Linked DNA regions of Pleomorphomonas sp. T1.2MG-36. The protein of the gene in region 1 binds, or shares a complex with, the protein of each later gene. Links are inferred from orthologs where the notes say so. Each region holds a gene or a part of one and is shown in the gene's direction. Other genes may lie near its edges.

Evidence for each region.
Region 2: the proteins of uvrB (region 1) and QQZ18_RS05230 are in contact, whole or in part, in a crystal structure (PDB 7EGT), measured with the Thermus thermophilus proteins. The link is inferred for Pleomorphomonas sp. T1.2MG-36 from one-to-one orthologs. Residues at the interface, in WP_096411307.1 of Thermus thermophilus: Glu23, Leu25, Arg26, Asp27, Gly28, Glu29, Arg30, Phe31, Arg55, Glu326, Asp327, Phe328, Glu379, Ser382, Gln383, His398, Gly400, Arg401; in WP_096412145.1 of Thermus thermophilus: His654, Arg656, Phe657, Gln666, Asp668, Glu669, Lys680, Arg681, Leu682, Ser683, Lys685, Tyr686, Ala687.

Annotation. Positions count from the first base shown.
Region 1 is NZ_CATNLY010000051.1:141,828-149,762, reverse strand. What follows is about bases 2,536-5,744. They hold uvrB (excinuclease ABC subunit UvrB), read left to right. Parts: upstream 2,536-2,850; coding sequence 2,851-5,544; downstream 5,545-5,744. Other genes in these bases: QQZ18_RS19965 (hypothetical protein), read right to left, coding at 2,536-2,701. In the rest of the region: QQZ18_RS19980 (23S rRNA (adenine(2030)-N(6))-methyltransferase RlmJ), read right to left, coding at 1-41; QQZ18_RS19975 (SH3 domain-containing protein), read left to right, coding at 291-905; QQZ18_RS19970 (SH3 domain-containing protein), read left to right, coding at 949-1,725; more of QQZ18_RS19965, read right to left, coding at 1,754-2,535; QQZ18_RS19955 (nuclear transport factor 2 family protein), read left to right, coding at 6,208-6,612; QQZ18_RS19950 (DMT family transporter), read right to left, coding at 6,621-7,475; QQZ18_RS19945 (NAD(P)H-dependent oxidoreductase), read left to right, coding at 7,681-7,935. UniProt on the Escherichia coli protein: The UvrABC repair system catalyzes the recognition and processing of DNA lesions. A damage recognition complex composed of 2 UvrA and 2 UvrB subunits scans DNA for abnormalities.
Region 2 is NZ_CATNLY010000001.1:1,113,154-1,120,988, forward strand. Bases 1,835-4,943 are described here. They hold QQZ18_RS05230 (ATP-dependent helicase), read left to right. Parts: upstream 1,835-2,230; coding sequence 2,231-4,657; downstream 4,658-4,943. Other genes in these bases: QQZ18_RS05225 (hypothetical protein), read right to left, coding at 1,835-1,934; QQZ18_RS05235 (bifunctional metallophosphatase/5'-nucleotidase), read left to right, coding at 4,796-4,943. Also shown: NAD-dependent DNA ligase LigA, read left to right, coding at 1-1,481; more of QQZ18_RS05225, read right to left, coding at 1,719-1,834; more of QQZ18_RS05235, read left to right, coding at 4,944-6,430; QQZ18_RS05240 (hypothetical protein), read right to left, coding at 6,533-7,039; QQZ18_RS05245 (efflux RND transporter permease subunit), read right to left, coding at 7,257-7,835. UniProt on the Escherichia coli protein: A helicase with DNA-dependent ATPase activity. Unwinds DNA duplexes with 3'-5' polarity. Translocates on single-stranded DNA with 3'-5' polarity. Initiates unwinding more efficiently from a nicked substrate than double-stranded DNA.

The DNA of each region.
Region 1 (7,935 bases):
TCGGCGAAGTTTCCGGCATGAAAGGCGTGACGGTAGTTCATGGCGCGAGAGCTAGATCACATGCCAGCCCTGCGGCAAGGAAATTCGCCATTGCCGGTCTGCGGTCCCACTGCTGCCGCATGTGCAACCCAGATTTCGTGTCGAGCGTTGAGTCGGACATGAATGGTCCATGAACGACCAGTTCAGCCCGCGCTCAAAGCAAGGATGAGATAAGGTTGATCATTGAATGTTCGGTCGCCCGGACCGGCCCAGGAGTGGCCATCGGCGTTGCCGGCAAAGGAGTGAAAGCCATGTTGAAACCCCTACTGTCGATTGCCGTGCTCGCCGCCGCGACCATCGCGGCTCCGGTGGTGGCCTCGGCGGCGCCCGCCCGCGTCACGGCCAACGTCAACCTCCGGGCAGGTCCGGGTACCGAGTATTACCCGATCGTCGTGTTGCCGGCCGGCGCGCCCGTCGAGCTCTACGGCTGCCTGCAGGGCTACACATGGTGCGACGTGTCCTACGGCCGCGAGCGCGGCTGGGTGTCGTCGCGCTATCTCTCCACCTTCTATCGCGGCCCGGCCTATCGTCCGCGTCCCTCCGCCTCGGTGCCGTTCCTGACCTTCAATTTCGGCTACTGGGACAACCACTATGCCAAGCGGCCGTGGTATCAAGATCGCCCGCGCCCGGGTCGCCCCGGCCCCGATTGGAACCGGGACCGTCCGCGCCCCGACTGGGACCGGGACCGTCCTCGCCCTGACTGGGATCGCGATCGTCCGCGTCCGGACTGGGATCGGGACCGCGACCGGGATCGTCGGGACTGGGACCGCGACCGGGATCGCCGGGACTGGGACCGTGACCGTCGAGGCGGGCCTTCGAACGGCCGCTGCGGGCCGGGCGCCGTTGCCTGTCCCGACAACAACTGAGGCCAAGCCCGCAAGGGCAAGGCCATCAACGAGGGGAAACGCGATGTCGATGCGACGTCTGGCCACGGCGTTCTGCCTGGCCGGCCTGACCTCCTCGGCGGCCGGCGCGCTGGCCGCGCCGGCCGAAGTGTTGGCCGCCGTCAATCTCCGCACCGGTCCGGGCGCGCAGTACTATGCCATCATGGTGCTGCCGCCCGGCGCGCCGGTCGAGATCTATGGCTGCCTCAACGATGACAGCTGGTGCGACGTCGGCTACGGGCAAACGCGAGGCTGGATTGCCTCGCGCTATCTTGGCACCGTCCGCGACTGGGCGCCCGAGCAGCGCATCCTGCGACCGCCGGTGCTGACGCCGCCACCGATCTATCGCGAGCCGCCGGTCTACGCCAATCCACCGCCGATCTATCGCGAGCCGGAGTGGGCGCCGCCAGAGGTCTATCCGGGCGAGGTCTACATCGAACCGCCGCCGGGCTACGGCTACCGCCCGCCCGTGGTGGTCGGCCCGCCGATGCCGCCCCTGCCCCAGCCGGACGTCGACATCTATCCGGCAAGGCCCCAGGCCGCACCGCCACCCACCGCCGCCCGACCGCCCATGGTTGTCGGCACGCCGCCGGCAGCCCAGCCCGCAACGCCTCCGGCCACTGTCACCCAGCCCACCGCGCCGCAGACCGGACCCACGGGTCAATCATCCGCCAGTTCGGGTCAGCTGGCGGCCCCGATGACGACGCCGTCACCGACCGAAGCCAAGCCGAAATACGGTGGCGCCGTCGGCAAGCCCGGCGCGCCCTGCAAGTGGGTGAACGGCGTCTGCCGCAACGACTGACGACCCGCGCCTTCAGCCGCCCGCGTCCTCAGCCGAAGGCGCGGCCGGCGAGGTGAATCAGAAGGTAGAGGTAGAGTTGCGTCGTCTTGCGCAGGCGCTTCGACAGGAGCTTGCGCGAGGCGCGATCCCGCATCTCGTTGATTTCCGCGACGGTCACCCGGCGGAAGGTGCTCTCGCTCGGCAGCGCCGCGATCTGCTCGGGCGTCGCCCTCCACTTGCGGGGCGGGAAGAGATCGTAGACGAAGCGCGGATCGTCGGCCGGCGTCAGGTTGCCATCCGGCCGCTGTTCGGGGTTCCAGCCGCCGACCAGCGGCATGTAGATCCGCTTGGCGTCCGACAGCCAGGCGGCCAGCCAGGAGAAGGTGCTGGGACTGACGACGATGTTCTTCGAATTGCGGATGATCTGGAAATCGCGGATCGGCGTCGTGTGCGGCACGTACAGCGCATCGGGAAATTCCGCGCGGATCATGTTGCTGTAGTAGTCGTCGAACAGTTGCCCCATGAACACCGGCTTCTTGCCCGTCTCGTTCAGGATGGACCGATAGTAGGCGAGCGGCACCGGACCGTAGTCGCCGGCCTTGCCGAACAGGATATCCTCGCCGCGAATGTTGATGACGATATGGGCGTCGTCGAAGCCCGGCGCGTCCTCCTCGGGCAGAGGCTGGAACAGCGTGTTCGCATTCTCGCGCGACAGAAAATGCCGGTAATCGACCTTGATGGACCGCATCATCACCGACGCCGCCAGCCCCGAGCGGCAGAGCCGGTGAACGTGGTCGAGCGACACGTTGGCGCCCCGCACCAGCAGCGGCACGTAAGGATGGCCGACGATGACAGGCTTCGACAGCCGCCAATCCGGCATGTGATAGCCGACGACCTCGAAATCGGGCAGTGTCTCGACCAAGCGGCGGGCCACCATCAACTGCATCATCTGGTTGCCCAGGCGTCCGCTGCCCTGGTCGATGACGAATTTCTTCACGGTCGAACTCCCGTCTCAACGCAAGCGCCATAAATCACACTTCATCCCGCTTGGAAATCGCCGCCGGCACCTGTCGCCCTGCTGCCACGCTCTGACCGCAGTGCATGTGATAAGATGTCCGTTCGCTGAGGATACCGATGAGTCCGCGCATGGCACCCCGCAAGCCCGCTTCCGCCCCCGATACCGATCCGGCACCCGGTTTTTCCGAGATGCCGCAGGCGCCGTTCGAGGGAACGCCGTTGAAGGGGTCCTTTTCGGACTGGCTGAAGGACGTCTCCGACGACGCCGCCAAGCCCCAGCCGTCAGAGTCGCGGATCGTCGAGGAAACCATCGCCAAGCCCGGCAAGCGCAAGCCGAAGGCCGAGCTGACCTCGCGCAAGTCGTCGCGCGGCGGCTCGCTGGGCGGCTCCACCGATCCGAAGACGCGCGCCGCCGGTGGCCTCAACCCCGTCGCCGGCATGTCGGTGTCGATGGAGGAGGCCGAGGCGATGCCGCTGGGCGGCGTCACCGCCACGGTGAAGGCGCTGGAGGAGATGATCCAGAAGGGCCGCGACATCTTCCGCGACGGCCAGCCCTGGGTGCCGCACCGGCCGGACCGCCCGCCCAAGTCGGAAGGCGGCATTCCCTTCCGCCTGTCGTCGGCCTACGAGCCGAAGGGCGACCAGCCCACGGCCATCGCCGACCTGCTGGCCGGCATCGATCAACAGGACAAGACGCAGGTGCTCTTGGGCGTCACCGGCTCCGGCAAGACCTTCACGGTGGCCAACATCATCGCCGCCACCAATCGCCCTGCCCTGATCCTCGCCCCGAACAAGACGCTGGCCGCCCAGCTTTACTCCGAGTTCAAGAGCTTCTTCCCGGACAACGCCGTCGAGTATTTCGTCTCCTACTACGACTACTTCCAGCCGGAAGCCTACGTTCCGCGCACCGACACCTATATCGAGAAGGAATCGACCATCAACGAGCAGATCGATCGCATGCGCCACTCGGCGACGCGCTCGCTGCTCGAACGCGACGATGTCATCATCGTCGCCTCGGTCAGCTGCATCTACGGTATCGGCTCGGTCGAGACCTACACCGCCATGACCTTCGGCCTGGAGGTGGGCAACCGCATCGACCAGCGGCAGTTTCTCGCCGACCTCGTCGCCCTGCAATACAAGCGCGCCGACGTCGGCTTCGCCCGCGGCACCTTCCGGGTGCGCGGCGACACCATCGAAGTCTTCCCGGCCCACTTGGAGGACCGCGCCTGGCGCATCTCGCTGTTCGGCGACGAAGTGGAATCGATCACCGAGTTCGACCCGCTGACCGGCCACAAGTCGGCCGACATGAAGTTCGTCAAGATCTACGCCAACTCGCACTATGTGACGCCCAAGCCGACGCTGGCCCAAGCCATCAAGTCGATCAAGGCGGAGCTGCGCGCCCGTATCGAAGAGCTGAACGCCCACGGCCGCCTCTTGGAAGCGCAGCGCATCGAGCAGCGCTGCACCTTCGACATGGAGATGATCGAGGCGACCGGCTCCTGCGCCGGCATCGAGAACTACTCGCGCTACCTCACGGGACGCGCGCCCGGCGAGCCGCCGCCGACCCTGTTCGAATACCTGCCCGACAACGCCCTGGTCTTCATCGACGAAAGCCACGTCACCGTGCCGCAGATCGGCGCCATGTATCGCGGCGACTTCCGGCGCAAGGCGACGCTGGCCGAATACGGCTTCCGCCTGCCCTCCTGCATGGACAACCGCCCGCTGCGCTTCGAGGAATGGGACGCCATGCGGCCGCAGACCGTCTGCGTCTCCGCCACCCCCGGCGGCTGGGAGCTCGACCAGTCGGGCGGCGTGTTCGCCGAGCAGGTGATCCGCCCGACCGGCCTGATCGACCCGCCGGTGGAGATCCGTCCGGCCCGCACCCAGGTCGACGACCTCCTCGGCGAAGTACGGCAGGTGACCAACGCCGGCTATCGCACGCTGGTCACCGTGCTGACCAAGCGCATGGCCGAGGACCTCACCGAATATCTGCACGAGCAGGGCATCAAGGTCCGCTACATGCACTCCGACATCGACACGCTGGAGCGCATCGGGATCCTGCGCGACCTGCGCCTCGGCGCCTTCGACGTTCTGGTCGGCATCAACCTCTTGCGCGAGGGCCTCGACATCCCCGAATGCGCGCTGGTCGCCATTCTCGATGCCGACAAGGAAGGCTTCCTGCGGTCGGAGACCTCGCTGGTCCAGACCATCGGCCGCGCCGCCCGTAACGTCGACGGCAAGGTCATCCTCTACGCCGACAAGACCACCGGCTCGATGGAAAGGGCCATCGCCGAGACCAACCGTCGCCGCGAGAAACAGGTGGCCTACAACGTCGCCAATGGCATCACGCCAGAGAGCGTCAAGCGGTCGATCGGCGACGTGCTCAACTCGGTCTACGAGCAGGACCACGTCCGCGTCGACACCGGCCTCGCCGAGGAAGGCGAGATGATCGGCCACAACCTCAAGGCCTACATGGCCGATCTGGAGCAGCGGATGCGCAAGGCCGCCGCCGATCTGGAATTCGAGGAAGCGGCCCGCCTGCGCGACGAACTGAAGCGGCTGCAAGCGGCGGAACTGACCATTGCCGACGACCCGATGGCCCGCCAGAGCGACGTCGATGCCGCCGGCGGCGGTTTCGGAGGCGGCAAGAAATACGGCAAGGCCGGCAACACGCCACCAACCCGCGTCCGCAAGAACAGCCTCGACGAGATGACCGTCGGCCGCACCGAAGTGCCGATGGGCAGCGAACCGCCCAAGCGCCCACCGCCCAGCACGGCGGCGGGAACGGTGGCGGGCAAGAAGCGCGGGCGGTGGGGGAAGTAGGGTTAGAGTACCGACCACCCTCGCCGCTATAGCGGAAGATCTTGTTCGCTCCGGCCGCAAGCCCCCCGTTTGCCGGTTACCGACCGCCGAAAATGCACTTGGCGATTTGTACTCATGTCTGCAACCGCGAAATCAGTTACCCTCCTAGATTGAGGTATGTCGTTTGGCGCCTTGTGCGGTGCGGTGGAGACCGGAGGCCTAAATATGCGGTTCTTGTTATTTGTTGTGCTTTGCCTGGGGATGGCTGGAACAGCGCGGTGCGAAGAAAATCCCACGTTCATATGCACCGTTAAGGATTTCAGGTGGGACAGTCCGTACTTTGCATATGACAAAGTATTCGACGAGAAAATGCGCAAGAAAATATTTAGAATATTCGATATGGGAGGCAAAATTAAAATAAAATCAAATCCCATAGAAATAAAATCCGACGGCATCGACCTTTTTGTCATAGGAAGAAGTGGAATTAATATATTTGCCGTTCAGAAAGATATAGATATGGGAACTAACAGCCTAGTTATTGGGCCATCACCCCGACCCGGAACAGGAACAAGCGATTCGGTGGCTACGTTTACGAATCAGACCTCCCGAAGTGTTTTCGTATATCATCTCGAATGTAGCCGAAACTGATTAGCGAGAGGCAAGTATCGACTACGCTTTCTCGCGATGGAGTTTTTGAACATGTCTGCAACCACCCCTGACGCAGACTTCTTTCGTTCGCTTGAACAAAAGCTGCACCGCCCCGAGGTTCGGCGCTCGCCGGACGCCGTTCGCGCGCTTCTCGCCGACGCGTTCATCGAGTTTGGCAGTTCGGGAACCGTTTACGACAAGGCGTCGATCATAGAAGCGCTCGCCACCGAACCGATGGGCGAGGCCGCGCTCGTTCCGGGCGTGGATGATTTCGCAACCCGCCTCATTTCAACGACCGTCGTCCTCGTGACTTACCGAAGCAGTCGTCTCCGCCCCGACGGAACAGGGGCAAGAACCACATTGCGCAGCTCCATCTGGACGTTGATTGATGGCCGCTGGCAGATGCTGTTTCACCAGGGAACGATCGTCCCGCTCGGCTGAATCCCGGCCTACCGTCCCCGCCTTGCCCCCCTCTGCCCCAGCAAGATGCTGCCGAAGATCAGGGCGATGCCCAGCCATTGCATGAACGACAGGGTCTCGTCCTTGAACAGCCAGCCGAGGGCCACCGCCGTCACCGGGCTCAGGAAGCCGAGCTGCGCCACGAGGTTGGTGTTGAGGCGGGCGATGCCACGGAACCAGATGACATAGGTGAGGCCGGCACCGATCAGGCCGAGGTAGGCGACGCCGATGAGATTGTCCGTCGTGAAACCGGCGAGCGTCGGCATGTTGCCGACGAGGGCCGGCAGCAGCAGGATGCCGCCCGCCGTCAGTTGCCAGGCGGTGAAGGTGAGCAGCGGCACCGGCGGCTGCCAGCGCCGCGTCAGTACGGTGCCCAAGGCCATGGACAGGGCGCCGAGGAGGCCCGCCATGATGCCGGTGGCGTCGAGCGCCGCGCTCGGCTTCAGGATCAGCAGGCCGACACCCAAGGCACCGCCCACTGCGGCGGCGATCGATACCGACATGATCGGCGTGCCCACCAGCAGCCGCGCCAGGAACACCACCACCAGCGGCTGGACCGCGCCCACCGTGGCGGCGACGCCGCCGGGCAGCCGGTAGGCGGCGGTGAACAGCATCCACCAGAAGAACGAGAAGTTGAGCGCGCCGAGCAGGAAGACGCGTGGCCACCAGACGCCCGTCGGCAATTGCCGGGTGACCAGGAGGAGCAGCAGGCCGGCCGGCAAGGCACGCAGGAGCGAGACCAGCAGCGGGTCGAGCCCCGGCAAATAGGTCACCGTCACGATATAGGTGCTGCCCCAGACGAGGGGCGCCAGGGCGGTGAGGGCGATATCGGAAAGCCGGTTCATGATCACTCCATTTATCTCGACGTCAAGATAAATAGCTCGGAGCCGCTGTCAATCGGTGGCACGATCACACCTGCGGCATCAGCGGCGATGACGCGCCGAAACGGGCCAGGGATCCGTAAGACTCGGGGCCTGTTCGGAAATCGGGTAGGCGCGGCAGCGTGAACATGCAAAGTTCGCACACCTCTCCCATTCCCGAGTCCCGCCCATGAAGTGCCTCGTCGTCGTCGCCCACCCGCTGTCGGACAGCCTCACTCGGTCGCTGGCCCGCTTTGCCGTCGAGCGGCTCGAGGCGGCCGGCCATGAGGTGACCGTGGAAGATCTCTACGGCAGCGGTTTCGGCGCCGCGCTCACCGAGGCCGAGCGCCGGAGCTACTACGCCGACGGGTTCGACGCGACGGCGGTCTCCGGCGAGGCGGCGCGGCTGACGGACGCCGAGGCGCTGGTGCTGGTGTTTCCTACC
Region 2 (7,835 bases), on another replicon or contig:
AGGTGACGGCCGGCCGGCCGCTCAGCTTCTTCGCCTATGCCTGGGGCGACCTGTCCGAGCCGCTGGCCCGGACGCAATACGACACGGTGAAGCGCTTCGAAGAATGGGGCTTCAAGGTCAATCCCTTGATGGCGCGCTGCCATTCGGAAGAGGAGCTTATCGCCCACTACCGGCTGATCGAGAGCCAGCGCGCCGATCTCGGCTACGACATCGACGGCGTCGTCTACAAGGTCGACAGCCTCGCGCTGCAGGAACGCCTCGGCTTCCGCTCGCGCTCGCCGCGCTGGGCCACTGCCCATAAGTTCCCGGCCGAGCGTGCCTCCACCACCGTCAAGGCCATCGAGATCCAGGTCGGCCGCACCGGCGCGCTGACGCCGGTCGCCAAGCTGGAACCGGTGACTGTGGGCGGCGTCGTCGTCTCCAACGCCACCCTGCACAACGAGGACTACATCAAGGGCATCGGCCAGGATGGCCTGCCGCTGCGCGACGGTCGCGACATCCGCGTCGGCGACACGGTGGTGATCCAGCGGGCCGGCGACGTCATCCCGCAGGTGGTCGACGTGCTGATCGACAAGCGCCCGGCCGATGCGGTGCCCTACGCCTTCCCCACCCTCTGCCCGCGCTGCGGCAGCCATGCCGTGCGCGACACCAACGAGAAGACCGGCAAGACCGACGCCGTGCGCCGCTGCACCGGCGGCCTGATCTGTCCGGCCCAGCAGGTGGAAAGCCTGAAGCACTTCGTCGCGCGTCAGGCCTTCGACATCGAAGGCCTCGGCGACAAGCAGATCGAGTTCTTCCACGCGCTGGAGGACGAGCACCTGTCGATCCGCACGCCGGTCGACATCTTCACCCTCGCCCGGCGCGAAGCCACCGGTCTCAATCGCCTGTCCAACTTCCCCGGCTTCGGCGCGACATCGGTGCGCAATCTGTTCGAGAGCATCGAGGCGCGGCGGCGGATCGACCTGCACCGCCTCATCTTCGGCCTGGGCATCCGCCACATCGGCGAGGGCAATGCCAAGCTGCTCGCCCGCGCCTACGGCTCGTGGGAGCACTTCTACGACGCCATGAAGAAGGCCGCCGACCGCGATCCGGAGACGCTGGCCGAGCTCGACGCCATCGACGGCGTCGGAGCCGTGGTGGTCGAGGCGCTGACCGATTTCTTTGGCGAGGATCACAACCGCGTCGCCATCGACGCCCTGCTCAACGAGATCACGCCGCTCGACGCCGAAGCACCGGTGACCACCAACAGCCCGGTGGCCGGCAAGACGGTGGTGTTCACTGGCTCGCTGGAGAAGATGACGCGTGATGAAGCGAAGGCCACCGCCGAGCGTCTGGGCGCCAAGGTGGCCGGCTCGGTGTCGAAGAAGACCGATCTGGTGGTTGCCGGCCCCGGCGCCGGTTCGAAGCTCGCCAAAGCGTCCGAACTCGGCATCGAGGTGATCGACGAGGACGCCTGGCTGGAAAGGATCAGGGGGCTTTAGACGCCCGACAGCTCGGCTTGAAACGAGCCGGGCATCGGCAGGCGACCTTGTCTGCGAGAGCTCGGAGTCAAAGGCTCCGAGCAGATCCAGCAAAACTGTCGCGTCGATCTCCGTCCTGAGGAAAGCCAGGGCGTTGGCGGTGAAAGCCGCTCCTCGCCAACGCCGTGATATCTGTGGGCGCCACAAGCCCGGAAATCGGGCTTGGAATCGCGGCCGGTCGAATATCTCCGCATGCGCTCAGCCGCGCGACCAGGAGATGGCAAGGGATGCCAGCTCTGGCGTCGCCGCCACGAGACCGCCTGCCGTGTCCAGGAAGTGACCGGGTTCGAGCCGCCAGGCATCGTTGTCCGCGTCCTCCGCGATGACCACCGGCGTACGGCCGGCCTTGGTCGCAAAGGCTCCCAGGAAATAGGTATTGATTCCTGAAGGTATCCCATCGGAGGTCATGGTCATGTCCTCTCTCCATCGAGAAAAGGCCTGATTGGCGGCCGACAAGACGATTTAACCTTCAATCCTTGAAGGACCGGTAAACGAAAACCAGAAACTCCCTTTCAAACATCAACAAAGCGGCGCACGGAACAAATGGAAATCCTTCGCTTTCCTGACGTACTGCATGAAAATACGCTACGTTAGTGAAAAATACCGAGCGAATTACCAATCATTAACCGACACGGGCCTCAGGGAGAATGATCCCGGCCCGGCGCACGACACTCTCGCCCCCGACGCCCTGTTGCTTTATTGTTCTCGTCATGACTGCTTCCCAGAATCACGACGACACCGACTTCGACGCCTCTCCCTCGCTGGGCATCGCCGCCCGGGCCATGGCCGCCGCGCGACCCGGCACAGGCGCCGTCGGCTATCTCCAGGGCATGAACCCCGAGCAGCGCGAGGCGGTGGAAACGTTGGATGGTCCCGTGCTGGTGCTGGCTGGTGCCGGCACCGGCAAGACGCGCGTCCTGACCACCCGCATCGCCCACATTCTGGCGACCCACCGCGCCTTCCCGTCGCAAATTCTGTCGGTGACTTTCACCAACAAGGCGGCGCGCGAGATGAAGGAGCGCGTCGGCAAGCTGGTCGGCGGCGTCGTCGAGGGCATGCCATGGCTCGGCACCTTCCACTCGATCGGCGTGCGGATGCTCCGGAAGCATGCCGAGCTTGTCGGCCTCAAGAGCAACTTCACCATCCTCGACACCGACGATCAGATCCGCCTGATCAAACAGTTGATCCAGGCCGACGGCATCGACGAGAAGCGCTGGCCGGCCCGGCAGTTCGCCTCGGCGCTCGATGGCTGGAAGAACAAGGGCCTGAGGCCGGCCGACATTCCCGAGGGCGAGGCGCGCGCCTATGTCAACGGCCGGGGGCGGGAGCTCTACGCCGCCTATCAGGCGCGCCTCAAGGTGCTCAACGCCGTCGACTTCGGCGACCTGCTGCTCGAAGCGGTAACGCTGCTGCGCCAGAACCCAGACGTTCTCGCCGACTACCACAAGCGGTTCCGTTTCATCCTGGTCGACGAGTATCAGGACACCAACGTCGTCCAGTATCTCTGGCTGCGCCTTCTCGCCCAGGGCTCGCACAACATCTGCTGCGTCGGCGACGACGACCAGTCGATCTACGGCTGGCGCGGCGCCGAGGTGGACAACATCCTGCGCTACGAGCGCGACTTCCCCGGCGCCAAGGTGATCCGTCTCGAGCGCAACTATCGCTCCACCGCCCACATCCTCGGCGCCGCCTCGCACCTCATCGCCCACAACGAGGCGCGCCTGGGCAAGACGCTGTTCACCGACCTGCCGCAGGCCGACGACGAGGACAAGGTGTTCGTCGCCTCGGCCTGGGACTCGGAGGAGGAGGCGCGGTCGATCGGCGACGAGATCGAACGTTTTCAGCGGGGCGGAACGCCGCTCAACGACATCGCCATCCTGGTGCGTGCCTCCTTCCAGATGCGCGAGTTCGAAGACCGCTTCGTCACCTCCGGCATTCCCTATCGCGTCATCGGCGGCCCGCGTTTCTACGAACGGGCCGAGATCCGCGATGCCCTCGCCTATTTCCGCGTCGTCATGCAGCCGGCCGACGACCTCGCCTTCGAGCGCATCGTCAACACGCCGCGCCGCGGCATCGGCGACACCTCCGTCCGCACGCTGCACGACTACGGCCGTGTCGAGACGGTGCCGCTGACCGAGGCGACACGGCAACTGGTCGCCACCGAGGAGTTCAAGGGCAAGACGCGCACGGCCCTGCGCGATTTCCTGGCCAGCATCGAGCGCTGGCGCGATCTCGTGCCGGCCATGAAGCACACCGAGCTTGCCGAGCTGATCCTCGACGAGAGCGGCTACACCGCCATGTGGCAGAACGACCGTTCGGCCGAGGCGCCGGGTCGCCTTGAAAACCTCAAGGAACTGATCCGCTCCATGGACGAGTTCGAGAGCATGGAAGGCTTCCTCGAACACATCTCCCTGGTGATGGACCGCGACAGCGGCGAGGAGCTCGACGCCGTCTCCATCATGACGCTGCATTCGGCCAAGGGTCTGGAGTTCGACACCGTCTTCCTGCCCGGCTGGGAAGAGGGCCTATTCCCGCATCAGCGCGCCCTCGACGAGGGCGGCCGAGCCGGCCTGGAAGAGGAACGCCGCCTCGCCTACGTCGGCCTGACGCGCGCCAAGAAGCATTGCCTGATCTGGTTCACCTCCAACCGCCGCATCCACGGTTCCTGGCAGTCGTCGATCCCCTCCCGCTTCCTCGACGAGCTGCCGGCCGCCCATGTCGAGATCAAGGAAACCGGCAGCGCCTACGGTGGCTACGGCTCGTCCTTCGGCCGCCAGAACCCTTACGGCGCCTCGCGCTTCGACAGCGTCGAGCGCTTCCAGTCCAACTACGAGACGCCCGGCTGGCAGCGCGCCCAGAAGGCCCAGAAAGCCGGCAGTCAGGCGGCGGGCGGCCGTGGCGGCTTCTCCTCGCCGGCTCAGCAGTCCTATGGCCGGGCGCAACCCAAGCTGATCGAGGGCGAGCTGATCGCCAAGTCGGTGGTATCAGGGGCGCCGAAGTTCGGCGTCGGCGACCGGGTGTTCCACGTCAAGTTCGGCCCCGGCACGGTCTCCGCCGTCGAAGGCAACAAGGTGACCGTCGACTTCGACAAGGCCGGCCAGAAGCGGGTGGTGGACAGCTTCCTCGACAAGGCGTGAGCGCCCACATCGTCATAAAAGCCTCTCCTCACCGTGCAAAACTGCGTATTGGCGCTTGAGTCCGGGCGTCCAGGCACGCCAAGATTGCTTAGGCGGCTCAGGCAGGAACTGGCGCCGCACGAACGGGGAGACAGGAGCATGACGAAAAGACTGGCCATCGGCATTCTTTCGGCGGGCGCACTGGCGCTTTCGGCCGGCACGGCACTGGCCGACTTCCAGCTCACCATCCTGCACATCAACGACTTCCATTCCCGCATCGAGGCCATCAACAAGTTCGATTCCACCTGCTCGGCCAAGGAGAGCGACGCCGGCGAGTGCTTCGGCGGCATCGCCCGCGTGAAGAGCGCCATCGACGACAAGCGCAAGGAACTCGACGGCGCCAACCTCCTGGTGCTCGACGCCGGCGACCAGTTCCAGGGCTCGCTCTACTACAGCACCTTCAAGAGCGCGCCGGTGGCCGAGTTCATGAACGGCATCGGCTTCGACGCCATGGCCATCGGCAACCATGAGTTCGACGACGGCCCGGCCGAGCTCGACAAGCTGATCGGCGCGGTGAAGTTCCCGATCATTTCCGGCAACACCGTCAGCGCCAAGGGCTCCCTGCTCGACGGCAAGTACAAGGGCTACATCATCAAGGAGATCGGCGGCGAGAAGGTCGCCGTCGTCTCGGTGCTGGCGAAGGACACCTCCGAGACCTCCTCGCCCGGCAAGGACATCACCTTCGAGGACGAGATCACCTATCTCCAGAAGGCGGTGAAGGAGATCGAGGCCGAGGGCGTCAACAAGATCGTCGCCCTCACCCACGTCGGCTACGTCAAGGATCAGGAAATCGCCGCCAAGGTCGACGGCATCGACGTCATCGTCGGCGGCCACAGCCACACCTACCTGTCCTCCACCGACGACAAGGCGTCCGGCCCCTATCCGACGCTGGTGAAGAACCCGTCCGGCATCGAGGTGCCGATCGTCACCGCCTACGCCTATTCCAAGTATCTCGGCGACCTCACCGTCAACTTCGACGACAGGGGCGTCGTCACCGCCACCAAGGGCGCGCCGATCCTGCTCGACGCCTCGGTGACGCCGGACGAGGGCTACGCCGAACGCGTGAAGGAACTCGGCAAGCCGCTTGAGGAACTGAAGGCCAAGGTAGTCGGATCGGCCGCCGACGCCATCGACGGCGATCGCAAGTCCTGCCGCGCCGTCGAATGCTCCATGGGCAACCTCGTCGCCGACGCGGCGCTCGACCGCGTCGCCAGCCAGGGCATCACCATCTCCATCGCCAATGGCGGCGGCCTCCGCGCGTCGATCGACGCCGGCGACGTTTCCATGGGCGAGGTGCTGACGGTGCTGCCGTTCCAGAACACCATCGCCACCTTCCAGATCGACGGCGCCGGCATCAAGGAAGCGCTGGAGAACGGCGTCAGCGAGGTCGACGAAGGCGCCGGCCGCTTCCCGCAGGTCTCGGGCCTGAAATACACCTTCGATCGGTCGAAGCCGGTCGGCAGCCGCATCACCTCCGTCGAGGTGAAGGATGGCGACGGCTTCGTGCCGCTCGATCCGGCCAAGACCTACGGCGTCGTCACCAACAACTACGTGCGTGGCGGCGGCGACGGCTTCAAGACCTTCGCCGACAAGGCGGTCAACGCCTACGACTTCGGACCGAACCTGGAGGACGTGGTGGCCGAGTATCTGACCACCCACAATCCCTACAAACCCTACACCGACGGCCGCATCACCGACGCGACGCCGGCCGACTACGTGCCGCCGAAGAAGTAGGCACCCCAAGGGCATGTGATCGACGCGACGGGCGGAGCTTCAGGCTTCGCCCGTCGTTGCGTTTGCGAGGGACGCAAATCCTTCCGAGGCCGCCCGCGGCGATCAGTCGCGCGGCAGCGACAGCCCGAAGCCGATGATGGCCGCCCCGCGCAGCAAGAGATCCACGCGCAGCACCAGATCCACGCGCAGCACCAGATCCACCGCCACGAGGCGATCGAACCCGCTGAAGGCATAGGTCGCCCCCCACAGCCAGAGCAGCAGGAACAGCCCCATCAGGCCGCTCGTTCCCAGCCACGTGAAGGCGCTGCCGGTGGCAAGGGTGAGGCCTATCCAGATGCGGAGAAGCGACGACGCGGCCAGCAGAAGCGTGAAGAGGGCCGGCGACATCGAGAGCGCCAAGCCGGGATCGAACGTCAGCACCACGCCGAGGCAGGTATCCAGCACGCCGAGCGACACCCAGTCGCCGTAGATTTGCGGGCTGCCCATCCACAGGATCAGCAGGATCTGGAGCAGGCCACCGACGAGGGAGGCCAGCCCGCCCAGATAGTCGCCGGTCGGCCCGCCGACCAGGAAGGAGGCGACGGGAAACCCCGCAAGGCCGAGGAGCATGCCTCCGAGGGCGCAGAGCCGACGCCAGTCTCCCGGGGCGCCGAAGCGCCCCGACGTCCGGTCGTATCGGGTCTTGAAGGCCCGCAGCATCCGCACGGTCAACCCGGAAGTCGCCCTGCGGATCGGGAGGCACCGCTGGGAAGGCCGGCCGAACCGGGCTTTTCTCGGCATCGCATCGTCCCCCATTCTCCGAAGCGGGCATGCTCCATCGGCTTGGTCAGGTCCCAACCGGATGGATCCGATGCCACGCCACGTAGAGCGCCGGCAGGAACAGCAGCGTCAAGACCGTCGCCACCGCCAACCCGCCGATGATGGCGAAGGCCATCGGGCCCCAGAAAATGGTCGGCGCGATCGGGATCATGCCCAGCGTCGCCGCCGAGGCGGTGAGCAGAATGGGCCGGAAGCGGATCACCGCCGCCTCGATCACCGCGTTCCAGTCGTCGAGACCGGCTCGCTTCTCCTGCTCGATCTGGTCGATCAGGATCACCGAGTTGCGGGCGATCATGCCGATCAGCGCCAGCACGCCCAGCATGGCGACGAAGCCCAGGGGCTTCTGGGCGACGAACAGCGCCATCACCACGCCGATCACCCCGAGGGGCGCCACGCTCAGCACCATGAACACGCCGTTGAACGAGCGCAGTTGCACCATCAGGATGGTCACCATGAGGAACAGCATCAACGGCACCACGGCCATCACCGAGGCCTGCGACTTGCCGCTCTCCTCGATGGCGCCGCCCGCATCGATGCGATAGCCGTAAGGAAGGCTCGCGGCGATCTCGTGGATAGGACCGCTGAG